3 regions of the Streptomyces sp. NPDC060027 genome follow, and region 3 is predicted to be linked to each of the others. Evidence: riboswitches for the same ligand, from Rfam matches in the RefSeq annotation. Region 3 holds a riboswitch; each other region holds the start of a gene.
The links. Region 3 has a riboswitch for S-adenosylmethionine ahead of thrC (threonine synthase). Riboswitches for the same ligand answer to the same signal wherever they lie in the genome.

Region 1 (3,269 bases), on a different contig from region 3:
TTCGAGAATCGAGTTGCCGAGGATGAGAACGCCCAGGCCGGGGGAGGCGGCACTCAGCAGCGCGCCGATCCCGTACACCGTCAGGCCGGCGAGGAAGCAGCGCTTGCGGCCGTAGCGGTCCGTCAGCTTGCCGCCGGGGATCATCAGCGCGGCCATGACGAGCAGGAAGATCGTGATCGCGATCTGCACGCCCTGCACGGTGGTGTCGAGGTCCTCGCTGATGTCGTTGATCATCACGTTCATGTTGGAACCGGCGAAGCTGCAGATGAACTGGGCGAGGGCGAGCGGGGCGAGAATCCTGCGCTGCGCCCCCGACGGCGGTGTCGACGCGCCTGTGTCAGCCATCGCCATTCCTTATGACCGCCGGACGTGTGGTCTGGGTGTCGCTCTCCTACGCTCATAGACTGCGCCGAACGTCGACGGACCGCATGTGCGCGGGCGCGGCAGACCGGTGAAATCCCGGTGGACCGTCCCGGCCGCCTCCGGGACTTCAGGACCTGTCCTGGGCGCGGGGCTGGACACCCTTGACCAGGGCCGGGAGCGGACCTCGGCCCTGAAGGGCGTGCGCATCGTACTGATCCCAGGCGGCTGAACGGACCGGACGCCGGGCCGGCGTCCGGTTCTCCGAGCAGCCGTCTGTGTGAGCACCCCGCTCACCCGTTCGGGTGGGCGCTACGGGCTCCTCACCGCCGCCCGGCGGTACCTCCGCTCCGGAAGGCGGGGTGGTCGCCGAGGCGGCGTACGTAGTCCTGGAGCTGGGGGAATGAGCGCAGGGCGCCGTCCGGGCCCAGTCGGGTGAGGGCCACCCACACGTCCACGTCCCCCGCCGTCAGCGTCTCGCCCAGGACATAGGGCCGTACGGCGAGTTGACAGTCCAACAACTCCAGCGCCGCGGAGAGCTCCGAGGGCTGGGCGGTAGGCGTGACATCGCGGTCCAGCAGGTCGCGGAGCGCCTCGATGTCCGCGGCGAGGGCCGGGGGACGCAGCGTCGAGGGGCACCCCGCGCCGTGACCGGAGAGCAGCCCCGCGAGATCGCGGAGGATGTCGGGGGTGTGGTTGCTGACGATGCGTCCGCTCCACCGGTCGCACAGCGCGGGCGCCGTCAGCGGTCCGTCGTAGTGGTGCTCGGTGGACTCGTAGGCGCGGCGCAGCGAGGCGAAGGCGTCAGGTGTCCCGGCGGGATGCGTCAGGACCGTCGTGGCGACGGAGTCCTTCAGGCCCAGCAGGTCGAGGGTGATCGCGATGCGCAGCGAGAGCGGACAACTCTCCGACAGATACAGCTCGTAGCGGTGCGGTGCCGGGTAGAAGCCGCCGGCCAGGCCGACACCGATCCGGCTGTCGACGCGGTGGGGGAGGGCAGAGGGCGTCGCCACCTTGAGACGAAGCTCAGAGGGGAACGAAACCTGGTCACAGGGACGTGAGTTGGCCGTGCTGGAAGTGCGCGAAGCTGTCTCAGGCATGACTCTCCCTTGGGGAACGAGGAAGCCACCGCCGCCTTGTGGGCACCAGCGGCCGAATGCGGAACGACTGCGCTCGTCGCACCGGTCCGGATCGAACGGACCGGCTGCGGATCAGTAAGCGCTGGAGACACGCAACAGATCGATGTGCAGGCGCCTCGTCAAGCCGTTCCTGGGCATTCTCACCGGTCCCACTCCAGGGCTCGCGAGACGCGAGACCACGCTTGCCCCGCCGCACCGGCGGGACCCGGTCGTCACCCGGGGCACCCCGTCGCGGTGGAAGGGTTGCCTGTCAGCGAGCCGGGGCCGATGACCACAGGTGCGGGACGAACCCGCACCGTGGGCGCTGACAATCGTGACCGTCCATGCCAGTCTCGGTGCGCCCTGTGGCGCCGTCAAGAACGCCGGGCACGCGGTCTCACCTGGTGGTCACCCGCATTGACATTCTTTTCGGGGCGGGCCTAACGTGCGGCCCACAACGGGATGCCCCAGGGCCGGAGAGACGATGGTGACGGCGATGAACGCAGCTGACGGGACGGCCGCATGGCGGCGCCTCGGTCGCGTCGTGCTGTGCGCCGACCGCTCCGTCGACCTGCTTCGCGTCAACAGCGCGCTGTGTACGGACACGTGTCGCACCCTCTGCCAAGGCTGACGGCCCCTCTTCCGAATCGCTGACGACCACCGCTGTAGCGGTGTGCCCCTTCTCCGTCCAGCCCCCGTGCCATGTGCGCCCGTGCCCTCGTTTCGTGCCGAGCCGTTACGGCTCCGCGTCACGCTGCCGCTCGCCGTGGTCCGGGGTGTCCGAATCCGCTGGAGCTCTCCATGAGTGAATCTCCGGGCCTTGCTGTGTCCTCCGGATCAGCGCCGCCCGCCCAGGCCATCCCCCGTCCCGACGTCCCCGCCGCGCCCAAGACCCCGGCCGCTCAACGGGTCCTGCCCCTCCGGCGTCCCGGCCGCTGGATCATCACGGCCGTCGTGCTCGTGCTGGTCGCCCAGATCACCCACGGCCTGGTGACCAACCCCTTCTACCAGTGGGACCGTTTCCAGTACTGGTTCCTGCGCCCGACGATCCTCGACGGTCTGCTCATCACCCTCGAAGTCGCCGTCTACAGCGCGGTGTTGGGATTGCTCGGCGGGATCCTGCTCGCGTTGGCCCGGCTCTCCCCGAGCCCGGTGCTGCGCGCGGTGAGCTGGGTCTACACCTGGCTGTTCCGCTCGGTACCGCTCATCGTCGTCCTGCTGTTCCTCTACAACTTCAGCGCGCTGTACCAGACGTTGAGCGTCGGGGTGCCGTTCGGTCCGGCCTTCTTCACCTTCGACGAGTCCCGTCTGGCCACCGACATGGCCGTCGCCGTCGTCGGACTGAGCCTGAACGAAGCGGCGTACGCCTCCGAAGTGGTGCGCGGAGGCATCCTCTCCGTCGACCAGGGCCAGCACGAGGCGGCCTCCGCCCTGGGACTGCCGAAGCGGTACCAGTTCGCGAAGATCGTCTTCCCGCAGGCGCTGCGCTCCATCACCCCTAACTACGTCAACCAGTTGATCGGCCTGATCAAGGGCACCTCGCTGGTCTTCTACGTCTCCCTGCTGGACCTGTTCGGCTCCGTGCAGAGCATGGGCAGCACCTACCCCGGCGACATCGTGCCGCTGCTCCTGGTCGCCACCGCCTGGTACCTGATCCTGACGAGCGTCGTGTCCGTCATCCAGTTCTACGTCGAGCGGCACTACTCGCGGGGCGCGTTGCGCACCCTGCCGCCGACCCCGTTGCAGAAGGTACGGAACGGTCTGCGCGACGTGCGGGCCCGGATCCGGAGG
Region 2 (3,269 bases), on a different contig from region 3:
TCGCGTCACCTACGAACCCAGGAGCGACCATGAGCGCTGTGAACCCCGCTGGAGGCGACACCGCGGCGGTCCGTTCCTGGCCCCAGGTACTGAACGGCCTGCTCGAAGGCCGCGACCAGAGCGCGGACGACACCGCCTGGGCGATGGACCGCATCATGCGCGGCGAGGCGACCGACGCGCAGATCGCCGGGTTCGTGGTGGCCCTGCGGGCCAAGGGCGAGACCGTCCAGGAGATCTCCGGACTCGTCCGGGCGATGTACGAGCACGCCAATGTGATCGAGGTGCCCGGGCGCACCGTCGACATCGTCGGTACGGGCGGCGACGGCGCGAAGACCGTCAACATCTCCACGATGTCCTCGATCGTGGTGGCCGGCACCGGCGCCAAGGTCGTCAAGCACGGCAACCGGGCCGCGTCCTCCGCCTCCGGGGCGTCGGACGTCCTGGAGAAGCTCGGCGTCAATCTCCAACTGCCGGTGAGCCGGGTCGCCGAGGTGGCCGAGGTGGCCGGGATCACCTTCTGCTTCGCGGTCAAGTTCCACCCGGCGCTGCGTCATGTGGCGGCGGCCCGCGGCCAGTTGGGCATCCGGACCACCTTCAACGTGCTCGGACCGTTGACCAACCCGGCGCGGGTGAAAGCCCAGGCGGTCGGCGTCGCCGATGCACGGATGGCGCCGATCGTGGCGGGCGTGTTCGCCGAGCGCGGCAACTCCTCGCTGGTCTTCCGCGGCGACGACGGCCTCGACGAACTGACCACCACCGCGGGCTCCCACGTCTGGGTGGTCCGTGACGGCTCGGTCACCGAGGAGCGCTTCGACCCGCGCGACGTCGGGCTCGACATCGTCCCGGTGGAGGCCCTGCGCGGCGCCGACGCCTCGTACAACGCCGAGGTCGCCCGGCGCCTGCTGGACGGCGAGACCGGGCCCGTACGGGACGCGGTCCTGCTGAACTCGGCGGCGGCCCTGGTGGCCCTGTCGCCGACCGGCGCTCCGCTCGCGGACCAGCTCCGCGCCGGAATGGCGAAGGCGGCCGAGGCGATCGACTCCGGGGCCGCGAAGCGCACCCTCGACCGGTGGGTGGCCGCCAGCAACGCCTGATCCCCGGGCGAGGCGACGCGGGGCGCAGTCCACGATCCGGACTGCGCCTTGCGCGTCGAAGATCTTCTGGCAAGATGCTGTATCAGGTCATGAGTGACAGTCATGAGGCCCCGGCCGACTGTCCGGCAACCCTCCGTCCGTGGCGGGGTGCCCCGGGTGAAGACCAGGTCGTAGGCAGCGAGGCCTACGGCAAGCGCGGACCCCTCCCGCTCTTCCGAGTGGATGCAACCAGGGGTCCTGGTCGTTCGAGGGAGCCTTCTGTGAGCAAGCGAATGCGATAGGGCGTCGAGCCCCACCTCCGCGCACCCTTTTCACCCTTCCCTGCGCTGAGCCCTGCCTCCGGGCGGCCGGCTCGCGCAGCGATCCCGCCTGCCTCTCACAGGAGCTCGCCATGTCTGTCTCCACCGCTGCCGCCGACCGGACCGTTTGTGCCCCTCTGGCCGTTCTGGGCCGGGATGTCAGCGTCCCCCTCGTCACCGGCGGCGAGGTCAGCTACGCCGCCCTCGACTACGCCGCCAGCGCGCCCGCCCTCCAGCGGGTGTGGGACGACGTGGCCGCGTACGCGCCGTACTACGGCAGCGTCCACCGGGGCGCCGGCTACCTCTCGCAGCTGTCCACCGATCTCTTCGAGAACGCCCGCAGGACCGTCGAGGAGTTCCTCGACTGCCGCGCCGGGGACCAGGTGGTCTTCACCCGCTCCACCACCGACTCGCTCAACCTGCTCGCCGCCGCGCTCCCGGCCGACTGCCAGGTCTTCGTCTTCGAGACCGAGCACCACGCCTCGCTGCTGCCCTGGCGCGACGCCCGGGTGACCTACCTGAACGCCCCGCGCACCCCGGGCGAGGCCGTCGCCACCCTGGAGCGCGCACTCGCCGGCCGTGACCCCCAGGGACCGGCCCTGGTCTGTGTCACCGGCGCCTCGAACGTCACCGGGGAGCTGTGGCCGGTGCGTGAGCTGGCCGCCGCCGCGCACGCCCACGGCGCCCGGATCGTCCTCGACGCCGCGCAGCTCGCCCCGCACCACCCGGTGTCGGTCCAGGACCTCGACGTCGACTGGGTCGCCTTCTCCGGGCACAAGCTGTACGCGCCCTTCGGCTCCGGTGTCCTCGCGGGCCGTTCCGACTGGCTGCGCGAGGCCGAGCCGTACCTCGCGGGCGGCGGCGCCAGCCGCAAGGTCTCCCGGCGCGCGGACGGCGGCGTGGACGTGGAGTGGCACGACAGCGCCGCCCGGCACGAGGCGGGCTCGCCGAACGTCATCGGCGCCTACTCGATCGCGTCGGCCTGCAAGGCGCTCACCGAGGAGGGCTTCGACACCCTCGTCGCCCGTGAGCAGCACCTGATCCGTACCGTCCGCGCGGGCCTCGCCGAGGTCCCCGAGGTCCGGGTCCTCTCCCTCTTCGGCGACGACGCCCCGCGGGTCGGCGTCATCTCCTTCGTCGTCGAGGGCTGGAACAGCTCGCACTTCGCGGCCGCGCTCTCCGCCGAGTACGGCATCGGCGTCCGCGACGGCCTCTTCTGCGCCCACCCGCTGGTCCGCACGCTGCTCGGCAGCGACCCGGAGACCCAGGGGGAGTGCGGCGCCCCCGAGGCGGCCCCCGGGGAGAAGTCCCTCAACGCCATCCGCGTCAGCTTCGGCGCCGGTACCCCCGACGAGCACGTGGAGCGTTTCGTCCGCGCGGTGCGCGAGCTCGTCCGGGACGGCGCGCGGTGGCGGTACCGCACCGAGGACGGCCGCTGCGTCCCGGCCGTCTGACGCCCGCGCGGGTCCCGCCCGGAGGCGGTGTCCCGTCGGTCAGGAGTCGAGGCCGATCGCGAACGCCGCCTCCAGGTCGTGCTGCGAGTACGTACGGAACGCCACGTGCGTGTCCGTCGCCTCGACGCCCGGGATCTTGCTGATCTTGCCGGGGATGACGTCCGCCAGATCGTCGTGGGCCTTGACCCGGACCATCGCGATCAGGTCGTAGGTGCCGGTGACGGAGAAGACCTCGCTGACGCTCTCCAGCGACGCGATCGACTCGGCGATCTCGGGGATCCGGTCCACGCTGGTCTTGATGAGGACGATCGCGGTGATCACGGCTGGTTCTCTCCCTCGGGGGCCACTGCTGGGGATCTCACCCTACTCGCGGTCCACCTGGCCGGGCTGCGGCGCCGGGGGTCCCGGCAGCGCCCCCGGGG
Region 3 (3,269 bases):
TCAAGGGTGCGGTAGCCGTCCATCTGAATCGCGCTGTAGTGCACGAAGACGTCCGCACCACCGTCGACCGCGATGAAGCCGTACCCCTTCTCCGCGTTGAACCACTTGACGGTGCCCTGAGCCATGCCTAACTCCCCTATTACTGGCCCTTGCACAGATCCACACTTCGCGGATCCGGGTCAGACCTCACCCCCCAACGGTTGGGGGTGTGCGCCGGAACGCGTCGACCGCGGCTGAATGTATCTGTCCAACTGCCGTCTGCAACAGGTCAATCGGACGAGAATTCTGGGCATGGCTGATCGTTGACATGCGGAGGATATGCAAGGATTCAGGGCAAGTCGGGCCCCGTAAATGCCATAAACGGCTCAAAAAGGCGGGGCAGTTTGGCTACTTCTTGTCGGATGCCGGGCGAGGACTCATATGCATCCGGCATGAAACCAACATCGAAAGCGAAGCGACTTCCCCAACTGTAGCGCGCTCAACCCTGCAGAATTGCCCCCTCCGTTTCTCTCACGGAGGGGGCAATTCTATGAACTCAGCGTGTTCGGCATTACCGAGGGTAACGATCAGCCTCCGGCGACGGCCGGAATGATCGAGACGCCCACACCGTCCGGGGTCGCCGTCTCCAAGCCCTGCTCGAACCGGACGTCGTCGTCGTTGACGTACACGTTGACGAAGCGTCGCAGCTTGCCCTGGTCGTCCAGAACGCGCGCGGCGATGCCCGTGTGGTTCTTCTCCAGGTCGGCGATGACCTCGGCGAGGGTCGTACCCTCGGCCGTCACCTCGGCGACGCCCCCGGTGTAGGTGCGCAGGATGGTGGGGATGCGGACGTTGACGCTCATGATGCGAGGCCTGCCTCTCGGAAGGAGTCGAGGTTCGGGCGGATGGTCGCGGTCAGCCCGGTGTCCGAGGCCACCGCGTCCAGAGTCTTGAGGCCGTCGCCGGTGTTCAGCACGACGGTGGTCAGGGTCGGATCGAGGAGACCGTTCTCGATCAGCTTGCGGGTGACGCCGACGGTCACGCCGCCGGCCGTCTCCGCGAAGATGCCCTCGGTGCGCGCGAGCAGCTTGATCGCGTCGACGATCTGCTCGTCGTTCACATCCTCCACGGCACCGCCGGTGCGCCGCGCGATGTCGAGCACATACGGCCCGTCAGCCGGGTTGCCGATGGCGAGCGACTTGGCGATGGTGTCCGGCTTCTGCGGGCGCACGACGTCGTGACCGGCCTTGTAGGCGACGGACACCGGGGAGCAGCCCTCGGCCTGGGCGCCGAAGATCTTGTACGGCCTGTCCTCGACGAGCCCGAGCTTGATCAGTTCCTGCAGGCCCTTGTCGATCTTCGTGAGCTGGGAGCCGGAGGCGATCGGCACGACCAGCTGGTCCGGCAGCTTCCAGCCGAGCTGCTCACAGATCTCGTACGCCAGCGTCTTGGAGCCCTCGGCGTAGTACGGCCGCAGGTTGACGTTGACGAAGCCCCAGCCCTCGCCGGCCGGGTCGCCGATCAGTTCGGAGCAGAAGCGGTTCACATCGTCGTAGTTGCCCTGGATACCGACGAGTTCGCCGCCGTAGACCGCGGCCATGACGACCTTGCCCTGCTCCAGGTCGTGCGGGATGAACACGCAGGAGCGGAAGCCGGCACGGGCCGCCGCGGCACCCACGGCGCCGGCGAGGTTGCCCGTGGAGGAGCAGGAGAGGGTGGTGAAGCCGAAGACGCGGGCCGCTTCGATGGCCTGGGCGACGACGCGGTCCTTGAAGGAGTGCGTCGGGTTGCCGGAGTCGTCCTTGACGAAGAGCTTGCCGGCGTCGACACCGAGCTCGCGGGCCAGGTTGTCGGCCTGGACGAGCTTGGTCCAGCCGGGGTTGATGTTCGGCTTCTGCGCCACGTCCGCGGGGACGGGCAGGAGGGGCGCGTAGCGCCAGATGTTCGCGGGTCCCGCTTCGATGCGCTTGCGGAGCTCTTCGGTCTCGTAGGCCGAGAAGTCGTAGGCGATCTCCAGCGGGCCGAAACACTCCTCGCAGGCGAAGACCGGTCCGAGCGGGACGCGGTGCCCGCACTCGCGGCAGGAAAGCGCCGCTGCCGGACCGAGGTCCACCGCATCGGCGGAGTTCACGGAGTTCGTGGTGCTTGCAACTGTCTGCGCAGCCATGGAGGCGAGGCCCTTTCTCCTCATCTTCCTCACGACGCACTTCGCCGTGAGACGGATTTGGCACCTTCCCTAGCCGGGAGCCTCGCGACGCGATCGACATCGATCGGTACGAGACCGGCTGGAGGGTTGCCGGGGCTTCATCGGGCCGTATCCCTCTGCCCCTCTGGATGAGCGGTATTTGATTGTTGAACTGTTGAACGCGATACGCGCCGATGATCCAGGACATGCGATGGTCATCCGCGTTGTTCAAGACTGTAACCGAAGGCCAGGACAGTTGAGATAGTCGTCCGCACCGCGAGACGACGGCAATCGATCTGCCGCTGGCCGCAGCGGGCACGCTGATGAGAGCGTGTGATCAGACAGTGAGGAGCCGCAGACCGTGCTGAAAGATGTCGAAAGCTGGCTGAGCACACGCTCCTGGTCCCTGACCGACCGCCCGCTCCACAAGCTCATGGCCGCGAAACGTTCCACCGGATCGACGGTCAGCGTCGTACTGCCCGCGCTCAACGAGGAGGAGACGGTCGGCGAGATCGTGGCGATCATCCGCCACGACCTGATGCAGCAGGTGCCCCTCGTCGACGAGATCGTCGTCGTCGACTCGGGCTCGACCGATCGCACCTCGGCGGTCGCCGCCGCCGCGGGCGCGAGAGTCGTGCACCGCGACGACATCCTCCCGCGGATTCCCGCGGTGCCCGGCAAGGGTGAGGTGCTGTGGCGGTCGCTGCTCGTGACGAGCGGGGACATCGTCTGCTTCATCGACGCGGACCTCAGGGAGTTCTCGTCCGACTTCGTCACCGGGATCGTGGGCCCGCTGCTCACCGACCCCGGGGTCGATCTGGTCAAGGCCATGTACGACCGCCCGCTGGGCGGCGCCTCGGGACAGGGCGGCCGGGTCACCGAGCTGATGGCCCGCCCCCTGCTGAACATGCACTGGCCGCAGCTGGCGGGCTTCGTCCAGCCGCTCGGCGGCGAGTACGCGGCCCGTCGCTCCCTGCTCGAACAGCTCCCGTTCCCCGTCGGCTACGGCGTGGAGCTGGGCATGCTCGTCGACGCCCTGCACCTGGTGGGCCTGGACGCCCTCGCCCAGGTCGACGTCGGCGTCCGCAAGCACCGTCACCAGGAC

Region 1: linked by a shared signal. The riboswitch ahead of ACFWBT_RS00475 (cell envelope biogenesis protein OmpA) and the one ahead of thrC (threonine synthase) in region 3 are both predicted to bind S-adenosylmethionine.
Region 2: linked by a shared signal. The riboswitch ahead of ACFWBT_RS20240 (aminotransferase class V-fold PLP-dependent enzyme) and the one ahead of thrC (threonine synthase) in region 3 are both predicted to bind S-adenosylmethionine.

Annotation. Positions count from the first base shown of each region.
Region 1 covers NZ_JBHWVI010000001.1:120,000-123,268, reverse strand. Annotated here, with positions in the region: gene ACFWBT_RS00480 (MFS transporter) at 1-345, opposite strand, end outside; gene ACFWBT_RS00475 (cell envelope biogenesis protein OmpA) at 684-1,373, opposite strand; SAM riboswitch class IV at 1,673-1,818, opposite strand; gene ACFWBT_RS00470 (amino acid ABC transporter permease) at 2,280-3,269, shown strand, end outside.
Region 2 covers NZ_JBHWVI010000076.1:17,288-20,556, forward strand. Annotated here, with positions in the region: gene trpD (anthranilate phosphoribosyltransferase) at 30-1,094, shown strand; SAM riboswitch class IV at 1,180-1,296, shown strand; gene ACFWBT_RS20240 (aminotransferase class V-fold PLP-dependent enzyme) at 1,486-2,847, shown strand; gene ACFWBT_RS20245 (Lrp/AsnC ligand binding domain-containing protein) at 2,887-3,168, opposite strand; gene ACFWBT_RS20250 (rhomboid family intramembrane serine protease) at 3,211-3,269, opposite strand, start outside.
Region 3 covers NZ_JBHWVI010000201.1:13,147-16,415, reverse strand. Annotated here, with positions in the region: gene ACFWBT_RS34065 (cold-shock protein) at 1-125, opposite strand, end outside; gene ACFWBT_RS34060 (MoaD/ThiS family protein) at 567-842, opposite strand; gene thrC (threonine synthase) at 839-2,146, opposite strand; SAM riboswitch class I at 2,164-2,320, opposite strand; gene ACFWBT_RS34050 (glucosyl-3-phosphoglycerate synthase) at 2,526-3,269, shown strand, end outside.